Regions from separate parts of the Ciceribacter azotifigens genome, predicted to be linked through region 1. Evidence: riboswitches for the same ligand, from Rfam matches in the RefSeq annotation. Region 1 holds a riboswitch; each other region holds the start of a gene.

Region 1 (7,295 bases):
ACGCGATCCTGCGAAAGGCGAGCGACGAGATCATGGCCCGCAAGGACGAGCTCGCCGCGCTGCTCGCGCGCGAAGAGGGCAAGGTTCTGCCCGAAGCGCTCGGAGAGACGGTCCGGGCCGGCCAGATCTTCGATTTCTTCGCTGGCGAATGCCTGCGGCTCGCGGGAGAGGTCTTGCCCTCGGCGCGGCCGAACATCGGCGTGGAGATCACCCGCGAGCCGATCGGTCCGGTCGGCCTCATTACACCCTGGAACTTTCCGATCGCCATTCCAGCCTGGAAGATCGCCCCAGCGCTCTGCTACGGCAACACGGTCGTCTTCAAGCCGGCCGAGCTCGTGCCGGGCTGTGCCTGGGCGATCGTCGACATTCTCGATCGTGCCGGTCTGCCCAAGGGCGTCATCAACCTCGTGATGGGCAAGGGCTCGGTCATCGGCCAGGCGATGCTCGACAGCCCCGATCTCGCCGGCATCAGCTTCACCGGGTCGGTCGGAACCGGCAAGCGGATCGCCGTCGCGTCCGTCGAACACGGCCGCAAGTACCAGCTCGAGATGGGCGGCAAGAATCCGTTCGTCGTCCTTGACGACGCCGATCTCGACGTCGCGGTGAATGCGGCGGTAAACTCCTCCTTCTTCTCGACAGGCCAGCGCTGCACCGCGTCTTCGCGGCTGATCGTCACCGAGGGCATCCACGATCGCTTCGTCAGTGCCGTCACCGAACGGCTCCATGCGCTGAAAGTCGACAACGCGCTGAAGACCGGCACGGACATCGGCCCGGTCGTCGACGAGCGGCAACTGGCACAGGACATGGACTATATAGAGATCGGACGCAAGGAAGGCGCGAACCTCGCTTTCGGCGGCGAGCGCCTCAACCGGGAAACACCGGGCTTCTATCTTCAGCCGGCCTTGTTCACCGAGGTCGACAACCAGATGCGGATCGCACGGGAAGAAATCTTCGGGCCGGTCGCCACCGTCATTCGCGTAAAGGACTATGAAGAGGCGCTGAGCGTCGCCAACGACACGCCCTTCGGCCTGTCCTCTGGCATCGCGACGACGAGCCTGAAGCAGGCGACCCATTTCCGCCGCAACGCCGAAGCCGGCATGGTGATGGTGAACCTGCCGACGGCGGGCGTCGACTTTCACGTTCCCTTCGGCGGTCGAAAGGCGTCGTCCTTCGGCTCCCGCGAGCAGGGCCGTTACGCGGCCGAATTCTTCACGGTCGTGAAGACACAGTATACGCTCGCCTGACACGGTACGGCCGGGGGAACCTCCCCCGGCCGTCTGCATGGGACAATTGAGGCGATGTCAGCCCTTGGTGATCACGATCAGGGTCGTAAAGATCACCGGCACGGCGGTCAGGGCCGGCAGGATGATTGCCGGGTAGCCGAAGTACGCAATAGCGAGAAGCCAGACCAGGACCAGGTTGAGGATAAAGAGAAGCTTGGCCGTAGTCGGTCCGGTAAAGGCTTCCCTGAGCATCCATCCGAAGACCGGAACACTGTAAACCATTCTTGCGAGCATATCGGATTTCCTTTCTTCACCGGCAGCCTTGACTTTCGTCAACCCACTAGACGCCGTGAAGAGGCGCTGCAATGCGGCATTTTGGCCCGTATCCGTTCATGGCGGATTGCCCGCGTCCACGTGATCGACTATCACGACACGGTCTGCATCAAGAAAGCTCGTGGTCCCGGCCGCAACAGCCCATCCCGCGTCGCCAATCGAACTGCAGGCTTATTCAAAACCAGCGATGGTTCCACCCGACGAAAGCGAAGTGGTGGATGAAAAGGGAATACGGTGAGGATTACCCATCAGGGGCCGAGACCGTAGCTGCCCCCGCAACTGTGAGCGGAGAGCGACGTCCAGCATGCCATTGGCCGGAAACGGTTGATAAGGCGGACCGAGCCGAGACCCGCGAGCCAGGAGACCTGCCATCGCTTCGGCCACGATTTCCGTGGCGTCTCAAGCAATTCCGCGCGGTGGGCGCGGAGGAAAGGCAATAGAATGCATATTGAAGTTGGAATTATCGATCCGGTTCGTATCGCCCTTGCGAACGCGGCCGCCCTCGGCGTCGTCGCATCCCAGCTGCCGGCCGTCGTGCGCAATCCGCTGGTCGTGCCGAAGGCCCTCGTCTCCGCGGTGGTGTTTTCCGCCCTGATGCAGGCCTGGCACCTGCCGGTCGGCCCGTCCGAACTGCACCTGATCGGCGCGACGACCATCTACATGCTCTTCGGTTTTGCGCCGGCCATGCTCGGCTTCGCGCTCGGTCTCGTCCTGCAGGCTTTCCTGTTCGAGCCGGGCGACATCCCGCATCTCGGCGTCAACGCGCTTTCCCTGATGGTGCCGATGATCGCTGTCCACTACAGCTTCGGCCGCCGGCTCTTCGATGCGAAGCTGCGCGACCGCTTCAATCTCGGCAAGGTCCTGCGCATCGACGCCGTCTACTATGCGGGCGTCTCGGCGATGGTCGGCTTCTGGCTGATGATCTCCAACGATGCGGTCGCCCTCACCGACTGGGCCGCCTGGGTCGCCGCCTATTTCCCGGTCTTCGTCGTCGAAGCGTTCATCACCTTCACCGCCGTGTCGGTGATTAAGGGCTTCCGCGCGAACGGGCTGGTCTACCGCATGACCGAGGTCGATCGTCTGACCTTCGCCTGAGTCCGGCTGGCGGTTGCCGCCTGTCACAAAACCAGGAAAGCGCATGGACGTCGGGCCATGCGCTTTTTTCTTTTGATAAGCGCCGGCCAAAGCGCCTTGGCTTTCCTTCCGCCGAAGGCCTCGCTTGACAAAACCGGGCGGAAAACTAAGGGTCCGGCGAGGACGACCGGCGTCCGTTCCATGACATCAGAAGGGCGAGGCCATTGCGCATTCTCTCCGAAGCCTACTTCCCCGAACTGCCGAACTACTATCGTGGCAAGGTTCGTGAAAACTACGATCTTCCGGACGGCCGGCGCATCATCATCTCCACCGACCGACTGAGTGCCTTCGACCGCATTCTGACCTGCATTCCCTACAAGGGACAGGTGCTGACCCAGACGGCCCGGTACTGGTTCGAACAGACGAAGGACATCTGTCCGAACCACGTGCTGGACTATCCTGACCCGAACGTCGTCGTCGGCAAGAAGCTCGACATCCTTCCGGTCGAAATCGTCGTGCGGGGATACCTCGCGGGAACGACGGGCACCTCCATCCTCACGCTCTACAAGGCCGGTCAGCGGGAAATGTACGGAATCCGGCTGCCGGACGGCATGCGCGATAACCAGGTCCTGCCGCAGGCGATCATCACCCCGACCAGCAAGGCTTTCGATGGCGGCCACGACGAGCCGCTGACGCCGGAACAGATCGTCTCGACCGGGCTTCTGACGCAGAAGCAGTGGGACACGCTTTCGGATTACGCGCTGGCGCTCTTCGCTCGCGGCCAGAAGCTCGCCGCCCAGCGCGGGCTCATCCTCGTCGACACCAAATACGAGTTCGGCACCGACAAGGACGGCACCATCATCCTCGCCGACGAGATCCACACGCCGGACAGCAGCCGCTACTGGATCGCCGACAGTTATCCCGAGCACTTCGAGAAGGGCGAACGCCCGGCGAGCTTCGACAAGGACTTCGTCCGGTCGTGGGTCGCCGAGCGCTGCGATCCTTACAAGGACGAAGTTCCGGAAATTCCGGCGAAACTGGTCGAGGACACCTCGAAGGTCTATATAAAAGCATATGAGGCAATCACCGGCGAGACGTTCGTGCCGGACGACAGCGGGGAAACGCCGCTGGCAAGGGTTCGCGCAAATCTCGATCGCTACTTTCCAAGGAGCTGAGTGAAACGTTGGCGATCGCGCCGAAAGAGGAAGCGTTCCCGTCGAGCAAAGGACGGACCGGCGCGCGCACCGCGCGAAGCCCACGCAAGCCGCGTCGCCCGGCGGCGGAGACGCGCGAGGACATCCTCAACACGGCCGAGGAACTGTTCCGCACCAAGGGCTTCACGAACGTTGCGGTGGCGGACGTCGCCGCAGTACTTGGCATGTCGCCGGCCAATGTGTTCAAGCACTTCCATTCGAAGACGCATCTCGTCGATGCCATTTCGGTTCGCCATCTCGAATCGATGATCGAACGGCTCGCCCGGCCGGACGACCACAAGGCTCCTCCGGAGCGCCTCCTCCACTTCGTCGAACAGTTGATGGAAAGCCATCTGCGGGATCTGCAGAAGAGCCCGCACCTCTTCGAGATGATCGTTTTCTCGGCCGGTCAGGAACTGCCCTGCGCCGAGCAGTACCGCGAGATGCTTATCGACGACATTGCCCTAATCATCGAGGCGGGCGTCGAAAGCGGCGTCTACCACGTCAAGGACAGCCGCAAGGCCGCCGAAATTGCGACTCTGGCACTGGCCTGCGTGCTCCACCCGGTATTGATCGCCCGGGAAAAGGCAGACATATTGGCAACACGTTGCCGTGAAGTTGTCGCTCTGATCGATACCGCACTGCAAAATCCGCTTGCAAAGTGACGATACCATTATTACGTCACTTTGCATCGCCTCCCGTCCAGCGACGCTAGGACGACGCGGAATTATGCCGTCGCCGTCCCTTGTCCGGGATGGACATGGCCTATAAAAATTGACGCCTGCTATTTCGTCGGCCCTGCCGATCCTCTCGTGCACGCCTCTTTTCGGAAAGAACTGATGTCCAGACGTTTTCTGCTGCCTTCTCTGTTCCTGCTCGTGACCGCCGCACTGGCGGGCTGCAATGATTCCGGCGATCAAAAGGCCGGCGCTGGCGCGGGGGCGGAGCGGCCGCCGTCGCCAGTCAGCGTCGTCATCATGAAGAAGGCCGAACAACCGCTGACCACCTTGCTTCCGGGACGTGCCGCCGCCTTCCAGGTCGCCGAAATTCGGCCGCGCGTCAGTGGCATCATCAAGGAAATCGCCTTCAAAGAAGGCGGCGAAGTGAAGGAGGGCGAACTCCTCTACAAGATCGAGGACGATACTTATCGCGCCCAGGTCGCTCAGGCGGAAGCCAGCCTTTCCAAGGCCGAGGCCAGCGTTCCGAGTGCGGAAGCCAATCTCGCCCGTTACGAGCGGCTGGTCGGCAGCGGCGCGACACAAATCGAATTCGAAAACGCCAAGGTCACCCTGCTGCAGGCAAAGGCAGATGTGGCCGAGGCCAAGGCGGCATTGAACTCCGCGCAGATCAACCTCAACCTCACCGAAATCCGTGCGCCCTTCGAGGGCGTTACGAGCGCCTCGAATTTCTCGATTGGCAACGTCGTGACCGCCAACCAGACGGATGCGCTGACGACACTGCGTCGCCTCGACCCGATCTACATCGAACTGACGGAATCGAGCGCAAACCTGCTGCGTCTGAAGCAATCGATCGCCGCCGGACGGTTGAACGAGGGCAGCGGCAACGACACGGCCGACATCCACCTGACGCTCGAGGACGGCATTGAGTATCCGCATGTCGGCAAGCTCGACATGTCGGACATGGCCGTCAGCCAGACGACCGGCACCTATTCGATCCGCGCCGTGTTCGACAACCCGGACAACATGATCCTGCCGGGCATGTATGTCCGCGCCAGCGTCACGGTCGGCAAGGAAAACGGCTATCTGATCCCGCAGCGGGCCGCCATGCGCGATGCCCGGGGCCAGTTGATCGCCAAGTTCGTAAATGCGCAGAACACGGTGGAGACACGCACCTTCTCCGAGAGCAATGTTTCTGGCAACAACTGGCTGGTCACGGAAGGCATCACCGACGGCGACAAGCTGATCGTCGACGGCTTCCAATGGATCGGCGACGGCGCGCCGGTAGCTCCGGTGGAAGCGACTGTCGATGCAAAGGGCTTCGTTGTCGAAGCACCCAAGGCAACGGAAGCAACCCCGGCCGCAAAGCCGTGATTTTGCGGCTCAGCGGACAGTATACAGGCGCTAAGGGGTAACCAATGGCCAAATTTTTTATCCACCGCCCGATCTTTGCCTGGGTGATCGCGATCGTGATCATGCTGGGCGGCGCTCTGGCAATCTCGACCCTGTCGATTTCTCAGTATCCGGAGATCGCACCGACCACCGTGCGCATTTCCGCGACCTATAATGGCGCCAGCGCCGAGACTGTCGAAAAATCGGTGACGTCGATCATCGAGGACGGCATGACCGGCCTTGACGACCTGACCTACATGACCTCGTCGTCCAGCACTGGCCGGGCGACGGTCACGCTGACCTTCGGCAACAGCATCGAGCCCGATATCGCCCAGGTCCAGGTGCAGAACAAGCTGCAGCTCGTACAGTCGCAGCTCCCCGACGTCGTGCAGACTGCCGGCATCGAGGTGACCCGTTCGACATCGAGTATTCTTCTGGTCGGCGCACTGGTCTCCACTGACGCAAAGCGCAAGCCGGTCGAACTCGGGGATATCTTCTCCACCCAGATCGAAGACCAGATCAAGCGTCTCGAAGGCGTCGGCAGCATTCAGGTGTTCGGTACGGGCTACGCCATGCGCGTCTGGCTCGACCCGTTCAAGCTGAACAAGTTCCAGCTGACCCCGACCGATATCACCACCGCCATTCAGGCGCAGAACACGCAGGTCTCTGTAGGATCGCTCGGCGGCCAGCCTGTCGCGGCCGGCCAGCAGCTAAATGTGACGGTGACTGCTCAGAGCCAGCTACAGAACGTTTCGGACTTCGAATCGATCATTCTGAAGGTCGAGACCGACGGCGCCACCGTTCGCCTCAGCGACGTCGCCCGCATCGAGATCGGGCAAGAGAGCTATTCGACGAATACGCGGGCCAACCGCAATCCAGCAACCGGCTTCGCGGTGAACCTGGCAACCGGCGCCAACGCCCTCGACACGGCGGCTCGCGTAAAGACCGCGCTGGCCGCGATCGCTCCGAATCTGCCCGAAAATGTCGTCATCACCTATCCCTACGATACTTCGCCCTTTGTCCAGCTCTCGATCGAGAAGGTGGTTCACACGCTGATCGAGGCGATCGTCCTCGTCTTCTTCGTTCTCTTGATCTTCCTGCAGAACCTGCGCGCCACGATCATTCCGATGATCGCCGTGCCCGTCGTTCTGCTCGGTACCTTCGGGATTCTGGCGTTGACCGGTTATTCGATCAACACGCTCACCATGTTTGCCATGGTGCTGGCGATCGGCCTGCTCGTCGACGACGCCATCGTGGTCGTCGAGAACGTCGAACGCATCATGTCCGAAGAGCGCCTGTCGCCGGTCGAGGCGACGGAAAAGTCAATGGGCGAAATCACCGGCGCGATCGTCGGCATCGCTCTCGTCCTTACCGCCGTGTTCATTCCGATGGCCTTCTTCGGC
Region 2 (7,295 bases), on a different contig from region 1:
CCTTCCGCGAGCGCGATACCCACAAGATCTACTGGTCGCTGGTCAAGGGCGTGCCGCGCAAGCACGAGGACAAGATCTCGACCTGGCTCGTCAAGGAGCAGACCCCGGACGGCGATCGCATGCGCGTCGCCAAGCACGGCGAGGAGGGGGCGGACCACGCCGTCTCCTATTATCGCGTCATAGATACTGCAGCCCAGAACCTCGCCTGGCTGGAGATGGAGCCCTATACCGGGCGTACCCATCAGCTGCGCGTCCATGCGCTTTACATGGGGCATCCGATCATCGGCGATCCGAAATATTTCATCGACGATCCGAACTGGGATTTCCCCGGCGGCATCCAGAAGCGGCTGCATCTCCATGCCCGCTCCATCGACATTCCGCATCCCTCCGGCGGGCGGCTGAAGGTGACGGCGCCGTTGCCGCCGCACATGGTGCAGAGCTGGAACCTGCTCGGCTTCGATGAAGCCGACGGAGCGAGGGACGAGGAATGAAGCTCGTCCTCTTCGATTGCGATGGCACGCTCGTCGACAGCGTCGGCCTCATCCACGCAGTGATGACGCGCACCTTCCTTCATTTCGGCCACGCCGCGCCGGATGTCGAACACACCAAGGCGATCATCGGCCTGAGCCTCGATCTTGCGATCGCCACCATGCAGGGCAAACCGGACGTTGACCACGAGGCGGGGGCGATGGCGCTCTACTACAAGGCGGTTTTCGCCGAGGTGCGCGCCGAGCAGGGTTTCGAGGAGCCGCTCTACGACGGGATCGCCGAGGTGATTGCGGCCATGGTTCGCCGTGACGACCTTTTGATCGGGGCGGTGACCGGCAAGTCTCGCCGTGGCCTCGACGGCGTGCTTGAAACCCATGGGCTGAAGCCCCATTTCGTCGTTTCACGGACGGCGGACGAATGTCCGTCGAAACCCAATCCGGCCATGGTCCTGGAGTGCTGCCGCGAAACCGGCATGGATGCGCGGGATGCGGTCGTCATCGGCGACGCGATCTACGACATGCAGATGGGCAAGGCCGCAGGCGCCCGGGCGATCGGCGTCTCCTGGGGCTATTCGACGACCGCCGCGCTGCTGCTCGCGGGTGCCGATGCCGTCGTCGACCATCCGGCCGACCTTTTGGCCCACGTCATGAAAGGAACCGTCGATGCGTGACCTTCTCAGCGATTTCGGCCCCGAGCCAAGCGATCCGGACCCGGTGCGCCGGGCGCAGATCCAGATGCAGCGGCCGCAGGCCAAGCGCTTCTACACCGACGTCGGCACGCTGAGTGAGGATGACGGTGTCGCCGTCGTGCTCGACGGACGCGGCGTGAAGACGCCGGCGAAACGTGCTCTCCGGCTGCCGACGGCCGAGGCTGCCGAACTCGTCGCTTCGGAGTGGCGCGCCCAGGGCGAGACGATCGACCCGGCGACGATGCCGACGACCCGGCTTGCCAACACGGCGATAGACGCCGTCGCCGATCAGGTCGACGCCGTGTTCGAGGATATCGTGCGCTACGCCGGCAACGACCTGCTCTGCTACCACGCGGAATCGCCGCAGGAACTCGTCGAACGCCAGGCGAGGCAGTGGGGACGGGTGATCGACTGGGTGGCTTCCGCCCACGGTGCCCGCTTCGTTCTCGCCGCCGGCATTGTGCATCAGGCGCAGCCACAGGCGGCGATCGATGCCTTCGCTTCGGCGCTCAGCGCCTACCGGACGCCGTTCGAACTCGCCGCGCTGCACGTGGTGACCACGCTGACCGGTTCGGCGATCCTGACGCTCGCCTTCGCCGAAGGCTTCCTTTCCGTTCCCGAGGTCTGGGCACTCGCCCATCTCGATGAGGACTGGACGGAGGAGCATTGGGGCGTGGACGAGGAGGCGCAGGCCCGCCGGGCCAAGCGCTTCGAAGAGATGGACGCCGCGGCGCGGCTGTTCCGGGCCGTGCGGGCTACCGCTTAACGCAGCGCTAACCATAATGATGACAGGCTTCTCCGAAGCGAATCGGGGTCGGATCAGCCTGTCATGTTTCTGCGGTTCTGCCATGCCGCCATCGCCCTTCTCCTTTCCGCGCTGCTGTCGTCGTGCAGCATCGCCGGGGCGGGGCTTTTCACGTCGCCCAAGGTCTATGACGTCCGCGACCTGACAGTGCTTGCCGATATCCGGGTGCCGAAGGTGGTAATCGTCAGTACCGACAGCCGCATTGCCGCGGCGATCGCTGCGACCGTGCCGCGGCCGGAGGCGCCGCCGGTGGTACTTTCCGTGCGGATCGGCTCCTACAGGCCGGACATTTCTCCGCTCAACCGCCGCAGCGAGGCGACGGTCACCGTAACGGCCGTTTCGGTCATAGACGGTTCGCCCGTCGCCACCGCAACCTTCCCGGTGATGAGCGGAACGGAAAATCCGGATTTCGAGGCGGAGGCGCTCGCCGAAGTGATTGCCGCGCGCATTCGCTCGCTCTTCGCACTGACCATGCCGTCGGGCCGACGGTGAGGATGATCGCCACGGTCTGCACGGCCGATTCCCTTCGAATTGACTTCACTGCCGCTTGCGCCTAAGCAGTTTCTCATTCGGATGGTTTCCGCGCCGTCGATTGCGGGGCGGAACGCAAAAGGGAATGCGACGGTGGGGACCCAAGCCGGGCCTGCCAATCGCAGCCGACCCCGCGACTGTAGAGCGGTGAGGGTCCTTCATCCGGCGAGCCGGAATATCCGCGACGGGTCCGCAAGAGGTGGACGGCGGGTTCTTCGGCGAAACCGGAAAAGCCACTGGAGTGGCGACACGAACAGCCGGGGCCGGGACGCCTCTATTTCTACGAATCGTCCGCCCTTCGTGTCGCCTCGAAGCTCCGGGAAGGTGAGAGAGACCCGCTGGCGCTAGGCGCCTCAACCGCGAGCCAGGAGACCTGCCACCCGTGCCGGGCTTTGAAAGCCCATCCTGGGGAAAAGTCCCCGTTGCCAGCACGGAGGTTGTCGTGGCGACATCTTGTGACGGCGGGATCGTGCGATCCCGCATTTCCACATTCTTTCTGGCGGGCCGCGCGCCCGGCCTCTTCCTATGTCCGTCTTTCCGGCGCTCTGCCGCTGAGGTCCGCCCTTGAGCGCGGCTGACGGCCACTGCGTCTTCGTGCTCGGCGGTGCCCGTTCGGGCAAGTCACGGCATGCGGAGACGCTTGCCGAGGCGAGCGGGCTCGAACGCCATTATGTCGCTACCGGACGCGCCTTCGACGACGAGATGCGCGAACGCATTGCATTGCATCGCGAAGGTCGCGGCGGGCTCTGGACGACCCATGAGGAGCCGGTCGACCTCGTCGGCGTTCTCCGGCGCATTGATGCGCCGGGTCGCGTCGTGCTCGTCGACTGCCTGACGCTCTGGGTCACGAACCTGATGCTGGACGAACGCGATGTCGCCGCTGAAAGCGCGCGCCTCGTCTCGGTCCTGCCGACGCTTCAGGCGCGGCTCATCCTCGTCTCGAACGAGGTCGGGCTCGGCATCGTGCCGGAAAACCGCATGGCGCGCGAATTCCGCGACCATGCAGGACGGCTCCATCAGATGGTCGCGGCGGTCGCGACCGAAGTCTATTTCGTCGCGGCGGGACTGCCGCTGAAAATGAAGGGTTGAACCATGCTGCAGCAGAAGATCCCGGCAACCGTCATCACCGGCTTTCTCGGCGCCGGAAAGACAACGATCATCCGCAACATGCTGATGAACGCCAACGGCAAGAAGATCGCGCTCATCATCAACGAATTCGGCGACCTCGGGGTCGACGGCGAGGTGCTGAAGGGCTGCGGTGCCGACAATTGCACCGAGGACGACATCATCGAACTCACCAATGGCTGCATCTGCTGCACAGTGGCCGACGATTTCGTGCCGACCATGCAGCGTCTGCTGGAACGCGACGAGCGGCCGGATCACATCGTCATCGAGACCTCCGGCCTCGCCCTGCCGCAGCCGCTGGTCGCCGCCTTCAACTGGCCGGACATCCGCACCCGCGTGACCGTCGACGGCGTCGTGACTGTGGTCGACAGTGCCGCGGTGGCGGCCGGCCGCTTTGCCGACGACCACGATCGGGTCGACGCGATGCGCGAGCAGGATGCCTCGCTCGACCACGACAGCCCGCTCGAGGAGCTCTTCGAGGACCAGCTCACCTGCGCCGACCTGATCGTTCTCAACAAGACGGACCTTCTGGACGGTGAGGGGATTGCCGCGGTCCGCTCCGAGGTGGCCGGTCGGATCAACCGAAAGCCGACGCTGATCGAGGCGAGGAACGGTGAAGTTCCGGCGATCGTGCTTCTCGGCCTCGGTGCCGGTTCGGAGGCCGATATCGAAAACCGCAAGTCGCATCACGAGCTGGAGCACGAGGCAGCGCACGCCTCCGGCGAGGGACACGACCACCTGCATCACCACGACCACGACGAGTTCGAGAGTTTTGCGCTGCGGCTTCCGGCGATCGCCGATCCGGCCGCTTTCGTCGAACGGCTGAGGGCCATCATCGAGGCACACGACATCCTGCGCCTCAAGGGCTTCGTCGACGTGCCCGGCAAGCCGATGCGGCTCGTCGTCCAGGCGGTCGGCTCGCGGATCGACACCTATTTCGACCGACCCTGGGCCGCCGGCGAGAAGCGGGAGACCCACCTCGTCCTCATCGGTCTGCACGAATGGGATTTCGCGGCAGTGGTCGAGGCGGTGGAGAAGGCGGCGGGTTGAAAAACGGTTTAACCATGGTGCGAAGCGTTACCCCCCTCTGGCCTGCCGGCCATCTCCCCCACAAGAGGGGAGACCGGAATGCGGAGACGCTCGGTCGTTCCGTCAGCAGTGAAGACGGGCGGTCGTTCGGAGCATGGCTCAGAAGGGTCTGGCAGCAGGCGCGACTTGTCGGCTTCCGATCTCCCCCCTTGTGGGGGAGATGGCCGGCAGGCCAGAGGGGGATGTTGTCAACGCGATACGCCTCGACGCGAACTCTTGGAGAAGCGAAGCAGCCATGCATCTTCTCCTAGCCCAGAAAGGCTCGATCAGCGACGGCGAGGAGGCGATCGACCTTGGCCAGAGCGCCGGCGACATCGTCTTCCTGACGGCGGCCGACACCGAGCTTTCGGCGATCGCCGCGGCCGTGCGGTTGCGCGGCGAGGCCGGTCCGAAGTGGCGTCTCGCGAGCCTGATGGCGCTGAAACATCCGATGTCGGTCGACACTTACGTCGAGCGGACGGCGCGCCATGCCCGGCTGATCGTGGTCAGGGCGCTCGGCGGCGCGAGCTACTTCCAGTATGCGCTGGAGGCCCTGCACGCAGCGGCACAACGGTCGGGCGCGATGATCGCCGTGCTTCCGGGTGACGACAAGCCGGACGAGGGGCTTTCGAGCTTTTCCAACCTGGCGGCGGAGGACCTCGCCGCGCTCTGGGCCTACCTGATCGAGGGCGGCGATGCCAATGCCGGCGGCTTCGTCGCCTATGCCGAGGCGCTCGTCGCCGGAGCCGAGAAGCCGGAGCCGGCGCGGCCGCTGCTGAAAGCCGGCATCTGGTGGCCGGGTCGCGGCGTGGTCGGCACGGAGGAATGGGGGCGGTGTAGCGGTTTTGTCCAAGCGTCGACGCCCGTCGTTGCCATCTGCTTCTACCGCGCGCTCGTCCAGAGTGGCGAGACGAAGCCGGTGGAGGCGCTGATCGAGGCTCTCGCGGCCGAAGGGCTCGTCGCCTTGCCGGTCTTCGTCTCGAGCCTCAAGGATGCCGTCTCCGTCGATACCCTCAGGGCAATCTTTGCCGATGCGCCGCCCGCGGTGGTGATCAACGCAACCGGTTTTGCCGTTTCCGCGCCGGGTGCAGAACGACGCGCGACCGTGCTCGACGAGGGCGGGGCCGTCGTTTTGCAGGCGATCTTCTCGGCGTCCGCAAAGGAAGCCTGGCAGGCTTCGAGCCAGGGCCTTTCGGCGCGCGATCTCGCCATGAACGTGGCGCTCCCCGAGGTCGACGGACGGGTGCTTGCCCGCGCCGTCTCGTTCAAGTCGGCGGCCCGGTTCGACGAGCGCGTCGAGGCGAACATCGTTACCCACGAACCGGAGCCGGGGCGAACCGCCTTCGTCGCAGCGCTCGCCGCCCGCTGGGTACGTCTCAGGCAGACGTCGGCGGCCGGGCGACGGGTTGCGCTTATCATGGCGAACTATCCGAACCGCGACGGCCGTCTCGGCAATGGTGTTGGTCTCGATACCCCGGCCGGGACGATCGAGGCGCTGCGCGCCATGGAAAGGGCCGGCTACGCCGTCGGCCAAGTGCCGGAGAACGGCGACGCCCTGATGACGCATCTGATGGCCGGACCGACGAACGCCGCGAATGACGGTCGGGAGATCCGCGAAACGATTTCCCTGAATCAGTACAAGGCCTTCTTCGAAAAACTTCCGAGAGCGATTCAGGACGAAGTGACCACGCGCTGGGGGGCGCCGGAGAGCGATCCCTTCTTCGTCGACGGGCGGTTCGCGCTGCCGCTGTCGCGCCTCGGCAACCTCGTCATCGGTATCCAGCCCGCCCGCGGCTACAATATCGATCCGAAGGAGAGCTATCACTCTCCGGACCTCGTGCCGCCGCACGGCTATCTCGCCTTCTATGCGCATCTGAGGACGGTCTTCGACGCCCATGCGGTGATCCATATGGGCAAGCACGGCAACCTCGAATGGCTGCCGGGCAAGGCGCTCGCGCTGTCCGAGACCTGCTATCCTGAGGCGGTTTTCGGTCCCTTTCCGCATCTCTATCCCTTCATCGTCAACGATCCCGGCGAGGGTACGCAGGCGAAGCGGCGGACCTCGGCCGTCATCATCGACCACCTGACGCCGCCGCTGACGCGCGCCGAAAGCTACGGTCCGCTGAAGGACCTGGAGGCGCTGGTCGACGAGTATTACGAAGCCGCCGGCGGTGATCCGCGCCGCCTGAAGCTGCTGAAGAAGCAGATCCTCGATCTCGTCGCCGATATCGGCCTCGATGAAGACGCCGGGATCGCCAAGGGCGAGGCGGAGGAAAGCGCGCTCGAGAAGCTCGACGCCTATCTCTGCGATCTCAAGGAAATGCAGATCCGCGACGGGCTGCACATTTTCGGCCTTGCGCCGGAAGGCCGGCTTTTGACCGACCTGACCGTCGCGCTGGCCCGCGTGCCGCGGGGCCTCGGCGAGGGCGGCGACGCCAGCCTGCAGCGCGCGATTGCGGCGGATGCACTTGGAGAAGAAAAACCCTCCCCAACCCCTCCCCACAAGGGGGAGGGGCTTCCGCTTGCGCCCGACGCTTCCGTCGAACGCCAAGGCCAGTCGCGGTTGCTCTCCCCCCTTGCGGGGGAGAT
Region 3 (7,295 bases), on a different contig from region 1:
CATCTCCTCGCCGCGCCATATCGAAGTGCAGGTCTTCGGCGACGGCCGTGGCAATGTCGTTCATCTGTTCGAGCGTGACTGTTCGCTGCAGCGTCGGCACCAGAAGGTGGTCGAGGAGGCGCCTGCACCGGGCATGACGGACGCTGTACGGGCTGTGATGACCGAGGCTGCGATCGCGGCAGCGAAAGCCGTTGCTTACAAAGGCGCCGGGACGGTCGAGTTTATCGCCGATGGCTCGGGGCCGCTCCGGCCGGACGGCTTCTGGTTCATGGAAATGAACACGCGCCTGCAGGTCGAGCATCCGGTGACCGAAATGGTGACCGGCTACGATCTGGTCGAGTGGCAATTGCGCGTGGCGGCGGGAGAGCCGTTGCCGGTGCAACAGGACGACATCCGGCTTCTCGGCCACGCCGTCGAGGCGCGCCTCTATGCCGAAGATCCGGCGAACGGTTTTCTGCCGCAGGCGGGTCGGATCGATCACCTGGAGTTCGGGAGCGGCGAGGGCATCCGCATCGACGCGGGCGTTCGCGCCGGCGATCAGGTCTCGCCCTATTACGACCCGATGATCGCCAAGGCGATCGCACACGGCAAGTCGCGCGACGAGGCGATCGTCCGGCTGAAGAATGCGCTCAACGCCACGCACATTACCGGACTCACCAGCAATCGAGACTTTCTGCGCGCGCTTTGCAGAGACGAGACCTTCCGGCAGGGACGCATGGATACCGGCGTCATCGACCGGGGCATGGACAGCCTCGTTGCACGGCCCGACGTGCCGGAAAAGGCCATTCTGATCGCGGCGCTTGCGGCCTCCGGTCTCGATCTGAACGGACCGCATTGCGGCTTCAGGCTCTGGGGCGAGGCCAGTCATCGCGTGACCCTGCATGCGGGCGAAGAGGTCATCGAACGCCGCATCGTCTCGGGCGGCGGACGTGTCCGGCTCTCGGGCGGTGAGCGAGTGGTGCTGTTCGAGGATATCGCCTTTGACGGCCGGGCCTTTTCGGCCCGCCTGGTGCGCGAGGACGGCAGCGCCAGGGTCGACGCCCGTATCGCCGTAGATGCCCACAGCGGCGGGCGACACATCTCGGTTCTGCTCGACGGAGAGACTTACGTCTTCGAGAGCCCGGACCCGCTGGAAGGGGAGGATGCCGCGCACCACCACTCCGGCGAGATCCTCGCGCCGATGACGGGCGTCGTCCGCCTCGTCGACGTCGAGGCAGGTGTTGCCGTGAAGGCCGGCGACAGGCTCGTCGTCATGGAAGCGATGAAGATGGAATACACGCTGAGGAGCCCGCGCGACGGCCTCGTCGACGCCGTCTTCTGCACCGAGGGCGGGCAGGCGGAGGGCGGCGCCGTGCTCATCCGGATGACGGAGGACGCGGTCGATGGCTGAGTTCGTCACGGTCTACGAAGTCGGTCCGCGCGACGGTCTGCAGAACGAGAAGGAGATCATTGCGGCCGCCGACAAGATCGCGCTGGTCGACCGTCTTTCCGAAGCCGGCTTCCGCAAGATCGAGGTCACGAGCTTCGTCTCGCCGAAATGGGTGCCGCAGCTTGCAGATGCCGCCGAGGTTCTCGCCGGCATTGTGCGCCGCCCGGGCGTGGTCTACAGCGCCCTGACGCCGAACCTCAAGGGACTGGAGGCAGCACTTGCCGCAAAGGTCGACGAGGTTGCGATCTTCGCTTCCGCGTCGGAGACCTTCAGCCGGAAGAACATCAACTGTTCGATCGGGCAGAGCTTCGAGCGTTTTGCGCCCGTCATGGAAATGGCAAACGCAGCCGGCGTTCCGGTCCGCGGTTACGTCTCGTGCGTCGTCGCCTGCCCCTATGAAGGCATCGTTGCGCCGGACGCGGTGCGGGTGGTCGCCGAACGGCTGGTCGGGCTCGGCTGCCACGAAATCTCGCTCGGCGATACGATCGGCGCAGGTACACCGGACACAGTATCCGCCATGCTGGAGCAGGTCCTGCGGTCGGTGCCGGCCCAGCAAGTGGCGGGGCATTTCCACGACACCGGCAATCGTGCGCTCGCCAATGTCGAGGCCGCTCTCGGCTATGGGCTGAGAACCTTCGATTCCGCCGTCGGCGGGCTCGGCGGCTGCCCTTATGCACCGGGCGCCAAGGGCAATGTCGCAACCGGACCGCTCGTGGAATTGCTTGAGGCCCGTGGGTTCGAGACCGGGATCGATCCGGAGAAACTGAAACGCGCCGAAGCTTTCATCAAGCAGCGGATCGAGCGTCTTTCCAGGAGGAACGCATGACGGAATTCGAAACGATCCTGATCGACACCGACGAGCGCGGCATAGCGCGCCTGACACTGAACCGTCCCGACAAGCATAATGCGCTTAATGCCCGGATGATCGCCGAACTCACGAGAGCTGCAGAAATCCTCGGCGCGGATGAGAGCTTGCGTGCCGTCGTGCTCGCCGGGAACGGGGCAAGTTTCTGTGCCGGCGGCGATCTCGGCTGGATGCGAGAGCAGCGGGACAAGGATCGTGCCGGAAAAATGCAGGAAAGCCGGGCGCTTTCTGCGATGTTTTCGGCACTCAATGCCCTCCCGAAACCGCTGATCGGCCGGGTTCACGGGAACGCCTATGGCGGCGGTATCGGGCTGATGGCAGTCTGCGACATCGTCGTTTCGGTGGGAACCGCCCGTTTTGCCCTCACCGAAACCCGCCTCGGGCTCATCCCCGCAACCATCGGTCCCTTCGTCGTTCGCCGTATCGGCGAGGGCTACGCCCGGCAGGTTTTCTTCACGGCCAAACCGTTCGACGCCGCCTTCGCCCTGAGATGTGGCCTCGTCTCCAGCGTCACGGAACCAGAACAACTGGATGCCTGCGTCGAGGTTGAAGTCGCAGCGATCCTGAAGACGCGGCCGGGGGCGGTCGCAGCGGCAAAAGCGCTTTGTCTGGAACTCGGTGGCCAGAGCCTCTCAGGGCACTTCGAGCGGACCGCGGAACTGCTCACGGACCGCTGGGAAAGTGCAGAGGCCGCAGAAGGCATCGAGGCCTTCCTCGCCAGATAGTAGATGCCTGCATGCCCGGGGAGGGATCTCCCCATCCCTCCCCGAGGCCACTATGACTTCCAGGTGAATGCCGGTGACGGCCCGGCGTCCACGCCGGCTGTCAGGCTGCGCCGCTGTCCACGCCGGCTTCGGCAAACGTGGCCATGCCGAGGTGGCAACGCAGGGCGGCCTTTGCGAGAATTGCGCCCAGCACCGCCCCGGTTCCTTCCCCAAGCCTGAGGTCGAGATCGAGAAGCGGCCGGTGACCGAGGTGGGTGAGAAGTCGCCGGTGGCCGGGCTCCATGGAGGCGTGTCCCACCATGCAATGCGCAAGAGCGTCTACGCCGCTGCAATACAGGGCAAGGGCGGCGGCGGAGCATATGAATCCGTCGAGCATGACCGGGATCGAAAGCAGGCGCGCGGCGAGAATGGCGCCAGCCATGGCGGCGATCTCGCGTCCACCGAGTATCCGCAGGGCGTCCAGACCGTCATCGATCGCCTCCCGATGGCGTTCGACCCCCTCTGAGATGATCTCGGCCTTTCGCTTCAGGACGTCATTGGAGACGCCTGAGCCGCGGCCACACCATTCGACGGCGGGGCCGCCGAGGAGCGCAAGGCACAGAGCCGAAGCCGATGTCGTGTTTCCGATGCCCATCTCTCCGGGACACAGGATGCTGGCATCCGGCCGCACGGCGTGCATTCCCGCATTGAAAGCTTCCAGGAACTCGCTTTCCGTCATGGCGGGCGCGTGCAGGAAGTTCCTGACCGGTCGGGAAAGGTCCAGGGGAACGACCGTCATGCTGGCCCCCAGTTCGGCGCTCAACTGGTTGATCGCAGCGCCCCCTCTCTCGAAATTGAGGACCATCTGCTCTGTGACGACTGGCGGATAGGCGGAGACGCCTGCCTCGGCGATGCCGTGATTGCCGGCGAAGACGCAGGTTTGCGGCCGGTCCATGACCGGCGGGTAGCGCCCTTGCCAGCGGGCAAGCCAGGCGACGGTCTCCTCGAGCCGCCCGAGGCTTCCGGGTGGCTTGGTCAGCATGCCCTCACGGGTGGCGGCGGCCTCCGCGGCTCGCGCGTCGCCTTGTGGAAGCTGGCTTAGCGCCTTTCGCAAGGCGGCGACGGTTTCAAAGGACTGGGTTGGTTGTTGCCCCGAAGTGAGGCTCATTTCTGCAGACATACGGGTCCTCCACGTGACGCCGATCATTCCACCGTTTGCCATCGGGCGGATTTCGGTTGCGGATCAACTCGTCTTCTGACTTCCAGCGTGGCCGGGTTCAGGCACCTTCCCGTCCAGGGCCGGACAGTGGCGGACAAAGCCTCCTGAGACTCGTATCTGGTTACAGCGGCGGGACCGTCTCGGAATTTCACCGAGTTCCGTTAGTTGTCGAAACGTCTGTAACCAGCGCCTTGCCCTTGAGCAACGGATGCTTGCTTCATCTCTGGTAGAATCCGGATACTTCGACACCGAAAAGACCCCTGAATTTGCGCCGTCGCAAAGAGCCTCTTTGGAGACGTTCAGACGGGCATGGGGCGTTCGAGCAAGGCGCGCTGATGGAGGCCGGGCGCATGGCCTCGGCAATGCGTGTATTCTATCGCACCACCCACAATGTCGCCGAGGGAGCAGGTGCCGCGCCGCTCGCCGCCCTTCTCCAGGAGCGCAACGCCATGCGCGGGAAGAGGACCGGCATCATTCTCAGCGGCGCCAATGTGGATGCCGACCTCTTCCGGATGGTGCTCGCGGGGGAGACGCCGCGGGTTGCGTGAGCCGGTCGTCACTTCAACGGGACGGCAAGCCCGCGCTTCAGCGTCTTCAGCACGACGTGGGTGGTGAATTTGCGGACATTCGGGTTCTCGTTCACCAGCCGCTCGGCGAGGGTATCGAAGTCGTCGATCGATCCACAGACGACGACGAGCGTGTAGTCGCCGCGGCCCGTGATGCACCAGGCTTCCTGCACCTCCGGCGTCCTCGCAATCCACTGATGAAGGTTGGCCATGAGCTCCGGCCGGTCCCGCTCGAGTTCGAGCTCGACGAGCAGGGTGACGCCGAGTCCCACCTTTTTCGGGTCGACGATCGAGACGTCGCCGAGGATGACCTTCTGCTCCCGCAACCGCTGCAGCCGCCGCTGCGCCGAGGACGGCGAAAGACCGGTGCGCGCAGCGATGTCCTCGATTGTCGCGCGGGCATCCTCCTGCAGGATGGCCAGGATCTCCCGGTCGACGGCGGTGACGTGTTCGGGTGATCCATTCGAGGTTGCGCGCTTTCTGGGTGAACTATCCATCTGGCTGGCTCTGTTTGACGAATTTTCCCGATCCGGACAGCTATGCTGCCCACATGACTGATTTGCAACATCTCCCCAGCATCGACGGCATCCTTTCCGCCTATGACGCGATCGATCCACTCTTTGTCGACACGCCGCTCATCCGGCATGACGCAGCCGATGCCGAACTTCGGCTCACGCTTCACGCCAAGGTGGAGACGCTGAACCCGCTCCGTTCCTTTAAGGGGCGCGGAACCGATTGGCTTCTCCAGACGATGTCGTCCACCGGCATTCCGCTCGTGGCGGCCTCTGCCGGAAACTTCGGCCAGGGGCTCGCCCATGCGGCTGCCAAGCGGGGACGCAAGGCGATCATCTTCGCGGCGACAAATGCCAACCCGCTGAAGATCGCCGCCATGCGCGGGCTTGGAGCCGAGGTGCTCCTCCACGGCGAGGATTTCGATGCAGCGAAGGTCGAGGCGCGCCGCTTCTCTGCCGAGAAGGGTTATGCCTTCGTCGAGGACGGCGCCCATGCGGCTATCGCCGAGGGTGCTGGCACGATCGCACTCGAGCTCACGAGGCAGAGCGAGAAACGTGGCATCGCGCTCGACGCCATGCTCGTGCCCCTCGGCAATGGTGCTCTTCTGACGGGCGTTGGTACATGGATCAAGGCGAGGATGCCCTCTTGTCGCGTGATCGGTGTCGTCGCCGCGAAAGCCCCGGCGATGCTCCTTTCCTGGGAGCGCGGCGAGTATCTTCCAACACCGTCGGCACCAACGAGCGCCGACGGTATCGCCGTTCGTGAACCGGTCCCATACGCGCTCGAATCGATGAAGATGACAGTCGACGATGTATGGACTGTCGGCGAAGAAACGATCCGGTCGGCGATGCGCTTTTGCCAGCAGCACTACGGCCTCGTCGTGGAGCCCGCCGGCGCGGCCGGTGTGGCCGCCGCACTGGAACACCGGCAGAGGCTCAAGGGAGAATCCGTCGCGACGATCCTCTGCGGCGGCAACGTGCCGCAGTAGCCAAGCAAAATCCAGAGCGGACTCATGCTCCGCTCTAGTGACATGGCTTCGACAGGCTCGGACGAGAGGAGTGAAGAGCTAGTCGAACTCGATGAGCAGCTCTGCGGGATTTGTTTGACCTTCAGATCACTGGAGGAGAGGCTTGTCGTCAGCAGCGTCGGTGAGCGTTTGGCCAACATCCGGCGGCGATGCCGGCTTTTGCGGATCCTCGACGACATGCAGCGGCGCGGAGATGGTCGTTGCCGCGACCGTGCCGATCGTGCGGGCGGTCCCGCCGATCACGGCCGCTACGCCATCGCCCAGTGTCACCTGGGAATCCGTCAGTGTTTGTCCTTTCATCAGCCGCCCGCCGATGAGCTGGACGATGTCCGCGCTCTCCGCGAATTTTGCGTGATTGAGGCTGTCGCCGGTATCGAGTTTTGTCAGGTCAACGACGGCGATGCCCGCCTGCTCGAACTTGGAGCGATAAGGTTCGTCGGCGGGATTAACCGAACCGAGGCGCTGTACTCTCCCGGTAATCAGGCTCGAAACCGCGAGCGCTTTGTCATCCTGAGATACGAAGATCGTGAACCTGGCTGTGTGGCGCCCCATCTCGACGAATTGCTTGGCAAAGACCTGGATGTCGATGTCCGGCGACGCCAGAATGACGTTGGTGATCTTTGGGTTCACCTGACCATGACGGATGCCCATCTGACGTAACGCTTCCATCGTGAGCCATGTCCCCATCGAGTGGGCGAGAATCGTGATGTCTTTCACATCCGGATTCGACGCGAGGACCTGCAGCGATTGCTCCAGGGCCGTCCGGGAGTAGTTGGCGCTCTCCTTGTCATACTCGTAGGCCGTAAGCCTGGCGCGAGAGGGCCAGGTGAAGAGGATCGGAGCAGCCTGCATTCGGCTGTCATGGACAATCTGGGCAAGGCGAAAGACAGAATCCTCATATTTGTTATTGTAGCCGTGAACGAAGACCAGCGCGTGTCCGCCCGAGACGTGTTGCCTGAACCACGCGGTTGC
Region 4 (7,295 bases), on a different contig from region 1:
GTGCTGCAGGTAGCGGTAGTCACGGACGACCGGGTCGAGCTTCTTGCCAGCCTTCGACCAGTCGGGGACAGAGCCGCCGGCGCGCTCGACCAATTGATGGCGGTCTATGGCTTCGTAACGCGCGTGGACCGTGCCGAGGACGCCGGTGTAGAAGGGATGTTCGTAACCGGCGAGCTTGACCACATGATAGGAGAGGAAGGCGGGGCTTACGGAGCCGAGATCCTTCTGGACGCCCTTCTTCGAGGACCAGACGACCAACGGCGTTTCGTGTTCGCGCTTCATGATGTCGAGCGGAGCCGAGCGGGTGGCCACCTGGTCGGGCATATAGCCGCTTTCCGGATAGACGGTGCCGAGTGGCGGCAGGTGGTCGCCGAAGATGACGACGATCGTCTCGCGGCGGCGCTTCTTCGCCCAGTCCATCAGCATCTTCAGGCTCTGGTCGGCCTCGCGGACGCCCTGGGCGTAGGTCGCAAGCGATTGCGTGCTTGCCGGCGAGAGGGTCGGGCCGTCGATCGCGACGGTGTTCTTGGCATAGCGGTGCGGCTCGTAAGGGCCGTGGCCTTGCAGCGTCACACCGAAGAAGAAGAAGGGCTTTTCACTGCGATCGGCCGCGCGCATGAGCTCCTTGGTGAACGCTTCGTCGGAGGCGAAGATACCGCGCTTGTCCATCACCGGCATGTTTTCTTCCGACAGGAAACTCTCGAAGCCGAAGGCCTCGTAGACGTTGGCGCGGTTCCAGAACCAGCTCTGGAACGGATGGAACGACTTGGCGACGTAGCCCTTTGAGCGGAAGAAGGTGGCGAGCGACGGAACCGGACCGCGGACATACTGCTGATACGGAATGCTGCCGTAGGGCAGGAACGCGTTGGAGAAGCCCGTCAGCGCCTCGAATTCGACATTGGCCGTCATGCCGCCGAACTCGGGCGAGAAGACGTTGCCGGACGAATTCTTGCGGATTGTCGGCATCGGATCGGGCGAGAGCCGGACATTGCTGAGCCGGGTCGGATCCCAGAGCGACTCGCTCATCAGCATGATGACGTCGGGGTGCTCGCCGGTATCCGCCGCGGGGAGCGGCGCGCCCTGCGGGATGTTGTCGATCGCCTGCGCACCGTAGCCTTCCGGCGCGGTGACGTTCGCCATCGGCAGGTTGAAGGCAAAGGCGAGCAGGAAGCCGTTGTGCAGATAGTTCTCACGCTGGTCCCACATCATCGGGATAATGTTCAGGCGGTCGCGCAGCGGCGAATATTCGGCATAGTCCATCAGCGAGAGGAAGCCGCCGATGAGCGGCACGCCGACTAGCAGGCGGAAGAGCTTTGCCGGACGGGAGAGCGACGGAAAGCGGCGCCATGCGAAGAACCACAGATAGACGAGCGCGACCAGGGCTGCGACCAGAAAGCAGGCGATTGCTACCGCCAGATAGGGTCGTGCTGCCACCATGACCGGCAGCAGTTGCAGGATCTGGCGGCCGAACAGCATGTCGCTCGGATAGAGCGGGTCGGACAGGAAGAGCTGCTTCTGGGCCGATATGAAGGCGGGAATGACGGCGAGCGGTACCAGGACCAGCGCCGACTGGTAGGCGCGGCCGAGAAGCGCGTCGGTTGCAGCAAAAAGCAGGAAGAGGATGCCGACCGCTGCCGGGCCGGGACGGTCGGTGGCGATCAGGAAGCGCAGGGCTTCGTGGAGATCGCCGCGGGCAATCCACTCCGTCGTAAGCACCGTCAGTATGGCGAGGAGCAGAAGATTGCCGAGGCGAACAGCCGCCCACGCATAGCCGTCCCGTCGGTTCGCCTTCGCGGCGACGGAAGCGACGGCCCTGTCGGGCGTGATGGAAATAGCCGGATCGGAAACGATCTCAACCAAGGCACTCTCCAAATTTGGACGGCATGTCAGAAAACTGTCGTTCCTCTGTCACATAACTGTAATGAACGCCAGATGAACCGGCCGTTCATGGGAGAGTTCCCCGCTGTTTTCCGCGCTGGATTTGGTCTTGTGGCGTTGCGGCTGCGTCCGGCTCGCGTTAAACGAAAGGTATGAGCGACACTACGAACCGCCCCGACATTCTTCGCATTGCAATCGCGCAGTTCAATCCGACTGTCGGCGACGTCGCCGGCAATCTCGCCAAGGCTCGCGAGGTGCGCAGCCAGGCTGCCGCCGCCGGCGCCGACCTCGTGCTTTTCACCGAGCTCTTCCTATCCGGCTATCCGCCGGAGGATCTTGTACTGAAGCGAGCTTTCCTCAGGAACTGCCTCGCGGCAGTTGAGCAACTGGCGGCCGACACCGCCGACGGCGGGCCGGGGGTGGTCATCGGTTTCCCGCGGCAGGGCGAGAAAGGCCGGCACAATTCGGTTGCCGTCCTCGACCGGGGGCAGATCATCGCGACCCGCGACAAGATCGACCTGCCGAACTACGGCGAATTCGACGAGAAGCGCGTCTTCATTGCCGGTGAGATGCCGGGTCCTGTGAATTTTCGAGGAATCCGCATCGGTATCCCGGTTTGCGAGGATATCTGGGGCGATCTCGGCGTCTGCGAGACGCTCGCCGAAGCGGGAGCGGAAATCCTTCTTGTGCCGAACGGCTCGCCCTACTACCGCGCGAAGATCGACGTGCGCTACCAGATTGCCCTGAAGCAGGTGATCGAGTGTGGACTACCGCTCGTCTACGTCAACCAGGTGGGCGGGCAGGACGAGCTCGTCTTCGACGGCGCAAGCTTCGCCTTCAACGCCGACAAGTCGCTCGCCTTCCAGATGAACCAGTTCGAGGCCGAGCTCCTGGTCACGACCTGGAAGCGCAGTGCCGACGGCTGGCGTTGCGACGAAAGGCACATCGCCCACGTGCCGGAGGAGGCGGAGGCCGACTATCGTGCCTGCGTGCTCGGTCTGCGCGACTACGTCAACAAGAACGGTTTCAAGAGCGTGGTGATCGGCCTTTCGGGCGGCATCGATTCGGCGCTCTGTGCAGCGATCGCGGTCGACGCGCTCGGCGCCGAGAGGGTGCGGACCGTCATGCTGCCCTACCGGTACACCTCGGAAAGCTCGTTCTCGGATGCCGCGGCCTGCGCCAAGGCGCTCGGTTGCCATTACGACATTGTGCCGATCGGCGAGCCCGTCGATGCCTTCATCTCGGCGCTCTCTGAGCTCTTCGAGGGAACCGAACCGGGCGTCACGGAGGAGAACCTGCAGGCGCGCACGCGCGGCACGATCCTCATGGCGATCTCCAACAAGTTCGGCGCCATGGTCGTGACGACCGGCAACAAGTCGGAAATGTCGGTCGGCTATGCGACGCTCTACGGCGACATGAACGGCGGCTTCAATCCGGTCAAGGACCTCTACAAGATGCAGGTCTACGCGCTTTCTGGCTGGCGCAACAAGAACGTGCCGCAGGGCGCGCTCGGGCCCGCGGGCGAGGTCATTCCGGCCAACATCATCTCCAAGGCGCCGTCCGCGGAGTTGCGGCCGAACCAGACCGACCAGGATTCGCTGCCGCCCTATCCAGTGCTGGACGACATCCTCGAATGTCTCGTCGAGCAGGAGATGTCGGTCGAAGAAATCGTCGCGCGCGGCCACGACGTTGCGACCGTCCACCGGATCGAACATCTGCTCTACCTTGCCGAATACAAGCGCCGGCAGTCGGCGCCTGGCGTCAAGATCACCCGGAAGAACTTCGGCCGCGACCGGCGCTACCCGATTACCAACCGGTTCCGGGACCGCTGATCCCGCCGATCCCGACAGGAGGCGAGCATGCGCAGTTCCGTAGAGATATTCGACTGCAAAAGCCGCACCTCCAGGGTCGTCTGGCAGACGGAGGCGCTGGTCGAGGCACCGAACTGGACGCCGGACGGTGTATATCTGGTGATCAACGGCGACGGCCTGATCTACCGGCTGCCGATCGATGGAAGTGTGCTGCCGGAGCGGATCGATACGGGCTTTGCCGGCGCGTGCAACAACGACCACGGGCTTTCCCCCGATGGCACCATGCTCGCGATCTCCGACAAGACCGAACACGGCAAATCGTGCATCTATGTCCTGCCGGCGGCGGGCGGCGTGCCGCGGCAGGTGACCGCGAGGCTGCCGTCCTACTGGCACGGCTGGTCGCCCGACGGGTTGCAACTCGCCTATTGCGGAATCCGCGACGGCGAGTTCGGCATCTACACGATCTCCGCCGATGGGGGCGAGGAGAGGGAGCTGATCCGCGGCGGCGGGCACAATGACGGCCCTGATTATTCGCCGGACGGGCAGTGGATCTACTTCAACTCCGATCGCAGCGGGCTCATGCAGATCTGGAAGATCCGGCCCGACGGCACCGGGCTCACGCAGGTGACCGACGACGGCCTTGCCAACTGGTTTCCGCACCCCGCACCGAAAGGCGACGCGCTCGTCTTCCTCTCCTATGGGGCGGATGTCGAAGGCCATCCGCGCGACAAGCAGGTTTCGATCCGGCGGATGGATATCACGACGGGAAAGACGGAAACGCTCATCGAGCTCTTCGGCGGACAGGGCTCCTTGAACGTGCCGAGCTGGTCTCCCGACGGCGACGCCTTCGCTTATGTCCGCTATTTCCCCGTCGAGTGAAACCGGGTTGCACGTAGTCGGACTTGCCACCGGCGGCGAACTGTGAACAATCGGCTGCGTCAGGTGCCCGCCGGCAAGGCGGGAGAATCGGGAATCCGGTGACAATCCGGAACGTGCCCAACGCTGTGTGGCGGATGCCTGTCGCAAGGAACCGGTCTTCCGGTTCGCGTCACTGGCCTTTTGGCCGGGAAGGCGGCGACGGGCAGCGGAAGCCGAGTCAGAAGACCGGCCTGGCAAGATAGACTTGGCCCGCGCGGACGGCGGGCGGTCCTTTGCATTGTTGGGGATTTGACGATGCCGGACGAGCCGATGGACCATATGGTCCGAGCCGGCGCCTTCTCCGTTGAGGAGCGCGCCACCATTTACAAAGCCATAGAGACCCGCCGCGACGTGCGCGACCAGTTCCTGCCGGACCCTCTGCCGGACGATCTCGTCTGGCGGCTGCTGTCCGCTGCCCATCACGCGCCGTCGGTCGGCTTTATGCAGCCGTGGAACTTCATTCTCGTGCGCGATGCCGAGCGGCGCGAGGAAGTCTGGCGTGCATTCAGCCGCGCCAATGACGAGGCCGCCGGAATGTTCTCGGGCAAGAAGCGTGAGGACTATCGTGCGCTGAAGCTCGAAGGCATCCGCAAGGCACCCCTCGGCATCTGCGTAACCTGCGACCCGACGCGCGGCGGTCCGGTCGTCCTCGGCCGCACGCACAATTTCAGCATGGACCGCTACTCGACCGTCTGCGCGATCCAGAACCTCTGGCTTGCGGCGCGCGCCGAAGGCGTCGGCGTCGGCTGGGTCAGCATCTTCCACGAGGACGAGCTCAAGCGGATTCTCTCGATCCCGGAGCATGTCGAGGTGATCGGCTGGTTCTGCCTCGGCTACGTGGACGCGCTTTACGGAGAGCCGGAGCTGGCGGTGAAGGGCTGGCGGCAGCGCCTGCCGCTTGAGGATCTGGTTTTCTCCGAAACCTGGCAGGAGAGGTCCGTCGGCTGAGATCCGACGGACGCCGCAGGCATCCGTGCCCTACTGCTGAATGGGTTGCGGGCCGGAGAGCGCAGGATGCCTGAGGTCGATACCGCTCGTCTCGCTGGGGATGAAGACGGGGCCGACCTGGCGCACCTTCCTCTCCGCCGGGTCGTAAGGCCGCTCGACGGGCGCGGACGGAGCGGCTTGCTGGGGAAGCGATTTGCCGGTCGTCTTCAGGTCGATGACGGAAGAGCCGTAGTCGGGGACGTTCGCGCCGGCCGCCTGCTCCTTCATCTTGCGATAGAAGTCCGTGAGATTGCAGGTGCAGGAGGGTTGCTCGCCCTTGCGCCGGCTCTGGTAGGAGAACGCCGTCGGCGACTGCCGGTAGGGCCTGCCTGTCACGGTCGAGATCATCTCGCCGCTTTCTGGTTCGGTGACAGAACGGAAATAGAGCTCGGTCTCGATGCCGGGGCACATCTGCCGGCAGAGCTCCGCGTCGCGCCGGAAAGTGAGCGGCGTGGTATTCGAGGAGATCGGGAAGAAGGCCCCGTCGCAGCTGCGCACGCAAAGCGTCTGCAGGTCGCCGGCACCGTTCTGCCAGCCGCCCGTCGGCAATCCGTCCGTACCCACGCGCGGCGCCACCATGTCGAGATAGGGGGTGCGCGGAGGATCGGCAGGCGTGGTATCGGCCTCCACCGGCTCGTCGTCGCAGCGGTTGGCGTCCATCGTGTCGAGAATCTTCTGTCGGACCTCGTTGCGCTGCGTGCCACCGCTTCGCGCGGCATCGCGCCTGTCCGCAAGCTGTTGCTTTTCCGCGTCCAGCCGTTTGATGTCGGCGGAAAGCGCGACGCATTCCGGACGGTTCATCGCCGCGTAGTCGGTGACGCTCGGCGACCCACAGCGCAGGTCGAGGAAGCGCTGGCGGGCCTTGCGAATCTCGAAGTTTTGCCTGGCGATAGCGCTGGAGAAGCGTCGCATCGCTGCGGTATCTCCGACCACCTCCGGCTCGCTCACGAGGCTCGCGCGCAACCTGTCGCAGATCATCGACGCATGGGAGACAGCCGGAACAGGAAGGGTCGCAAGGACCATCACGGACAGCAGGGCGAGACTACGGCGGTACGGCAATTGGCGTTCCCGATCGGCGAATGACAGGCGTTGCTCGGATCGACTTGCCTATAGGCGCAATCATCATAGCTGGCGAGCGTCATTCCGCCAACCGGAAGCTCAATTTTGGCTTAACAGACAGCGCCGGCCGGAAGCTTGCCTCCGGCCGGTACCAGACCGGCGAACGCGACCGCCGTCAGGCGGCGCGGGCCTGTTCGAGCGTCATCGGTTCTGCCAGCACACGCTGGTCGATTCCGGCGACCTCCTTCATCCGGTCGAGCAGGTCCTGGGTCACTTCCCAGGCGATGGCGACCGCGTAGACGGAGCCGATCTTCTGCGGATCGGCGATCCGTTCGCCGGGGCATCCCATGCGGCGGAACATGCGTTCCAGGAACACGTCGGTCACCGTAACGATGTGCGTGAGCCCGGAGGCGATCCCGAGTTCGCCGACACCGCACATCAGCTCGGCGGCGGCAATCGTCACCTGGTTGGACGCACGGTCCTGCGAGATTTCCGGATCGATGCAGAAGCGGCTCGATTCCCAGATCGCGGCGCTGCGGATCGGCGGGTTGTCGCCGAGCAGGACCGGAAACGTGTCGTCGAGCATGTTCGGACCGAGGGTGGGAAGAAGTCGCAGGGCTCCCCGCAGGCGCCCCGTCTCGG

The links. Region 1 has a riboswitch for cobalamin ahead of ACM6UT_RS16360 (energy-coupling factor ABC transporter permease). Riboswitches for the same ligand answer to the same signal wherever they lie in the genome.
Region 2: it holds a riboswitch for cobalamin, as region 1 does, so the genes downstream of both, cobU (bifunctional adenosylcobinamide kinase/adenosylcobinamide-phosphate guanylyltransferase) here and ACM6UT_RS16360 (energy-coupling factor ABC transporter permease) in region 1, are expected to answer to the same signal.
Region 3: it holds a riboswitch for cobalamin, as region 1 does, so the genes downstream of both, cobT (nicotinate-nucleotide--dimethylbenzimidazole phosphoribosyltransferase) here and ACM6UT_RS16360 (energy-coupling factor ABC transporter permease) in region 1, are expected to answer to the same signal.
Region 4: it holds a riboswitch for cobalamin, as region 1 does, so the genes downstream of both, bluB (5,6-dimethylbenzimidazole synthase) here and ACM6UT_RS16360 (energy-coupling factor ABC transporter permease) in region 1, are expected to answer to the same signal.

The regions. Positions count from the first base shown of each region.
Region 1 is NZ_JBLQTA010000012.1:753-8,047, forward strand. It holds gene ACM6UT_RS16350 (aldehyde dehydrogenase family protein) at 1-1,244, shown strand, start outside; gene ACM6UT_RS16355 (hypothetical protein) at 1,302-1,517, opposite strand; cobalamin riboswitch at 1,728-1,943, shown strand; gene ACM6UT_RS16360 (energy-coupling factor ABC transporter permease) at 1,998-2,651, shown strand; gene ACM6UT_RS16365 (phosphoribosylaminoimidazolesuccinocarboxamide synthase) at 2,855-3,805, shown strand; gene ACM6UT_RS16370 (TetR family transcriptional regulator) at 3,814-4,488, shown strand; gene ACM6UT_RS16375 (efflux RND transporter periplasmic adaptor subunit) at 4,663-5,874, shown strand; gene ACM6UT_RS16380 (efflux RND transporter permease subunit) at 5,919-7,295, shown strand, end outside.
Region 2 is NZ_JBLQTA010000004.1:119,408-126,702, reverse strand. It holds gene ACM6UT_RS07955 (RluA family pseudouridine synthase) at 1-491, shown strand, start outside; gene ACM6UT_RS07950 (HAD-IA family hydrolase) at 488-1,159, shown strand; gene ACM6UT_RS07945 (ATP12 family chaperone protein) at 1,152-1,943, shown strand; gene ACM6UT_RS07940 (hypothetical protein) at 2,007-2,474, shown strand; cobalamin riboswitch at 2,540-2,908, shown strand; gene cobU (bifunctional adenosylcobinamide kinase/adenosylcobinamide-phosphate guanylyltransferase) at 3,078-3,602, shown strand; gene cobW (cobalamin biosynthesis protein CobW) at 3,606-4,688, shown strand; gene cobN (cobaltochelatase subunit CobN) at 4,963-7,295, shown strand, end outside.
Region 3 is NZ_JBLQTA010000006.1:18,944-26,238, forward strand. It holds gene ACM6UT_RS10820 (acetyl/propionyl/methylcrotonyl-CoA carboxylase subunit alpha) at 1-1,390, shown strand, start outside; gene ACM6UT_RS10825 (hydroxymethylglutaryl-CoA lyase) at 1,383-2,255, shown strand; gene ACM6UT_RS10830 (crotonase/enoyl-CoA hydratase family protein) at 2,252-3,019, shown strand; gene cobT (nicotinate-nucleotide--dimethylbenzimidazole phosphoribosyltransferase) at 3,120-4,178, opposite strand; cobalamin riboswitch at 4,249-4,377, opposite strand; gene ACM6UT_RS10840 (hypothetical protein) at 4,568-4,765, shown strand; gene ACM6UT_RS10845 (Lrp/AsnC family transcriptional regulator) at 4,774-5,280, opposite strand; gene ACM6UT_RS10850 (threonine ammonia-lyase) at 5,334-6,284, shown strand; gene ACM6UT_RS10855 (alpha/beta hydrolase) at 6,411-7,295, opposite strand, start outside.
Region 4 is NZ_JBLQTA010000004.1:232,078-239,372, reverse strand. It holds gene ACM6UT_RS08495 (LTA synthase family protein) at 1-1,860, opposite strand, end outside; gene ACM6UT_RS08490 (NAD+ synthase) at 2,031-3,710, shown strand; gene ACM6UT_RS08485 (TolB family protein) at 3,738-4,568, shown strand; cobalamin riboswitch at 4,613-4,816, shown strand; gene bluB (5,6-dimethylbenzimidazole synthase) at 4,863-5,555, shown strand; gene ACM6UT_RS08475 (DUF2865 domain-containing protein) at 5,586-6,653, opposite strand; gene ACM6UT_RS08470 (acyl-homoserine-lactone synthase) at 6,829-7,295, opposite strand, start outside.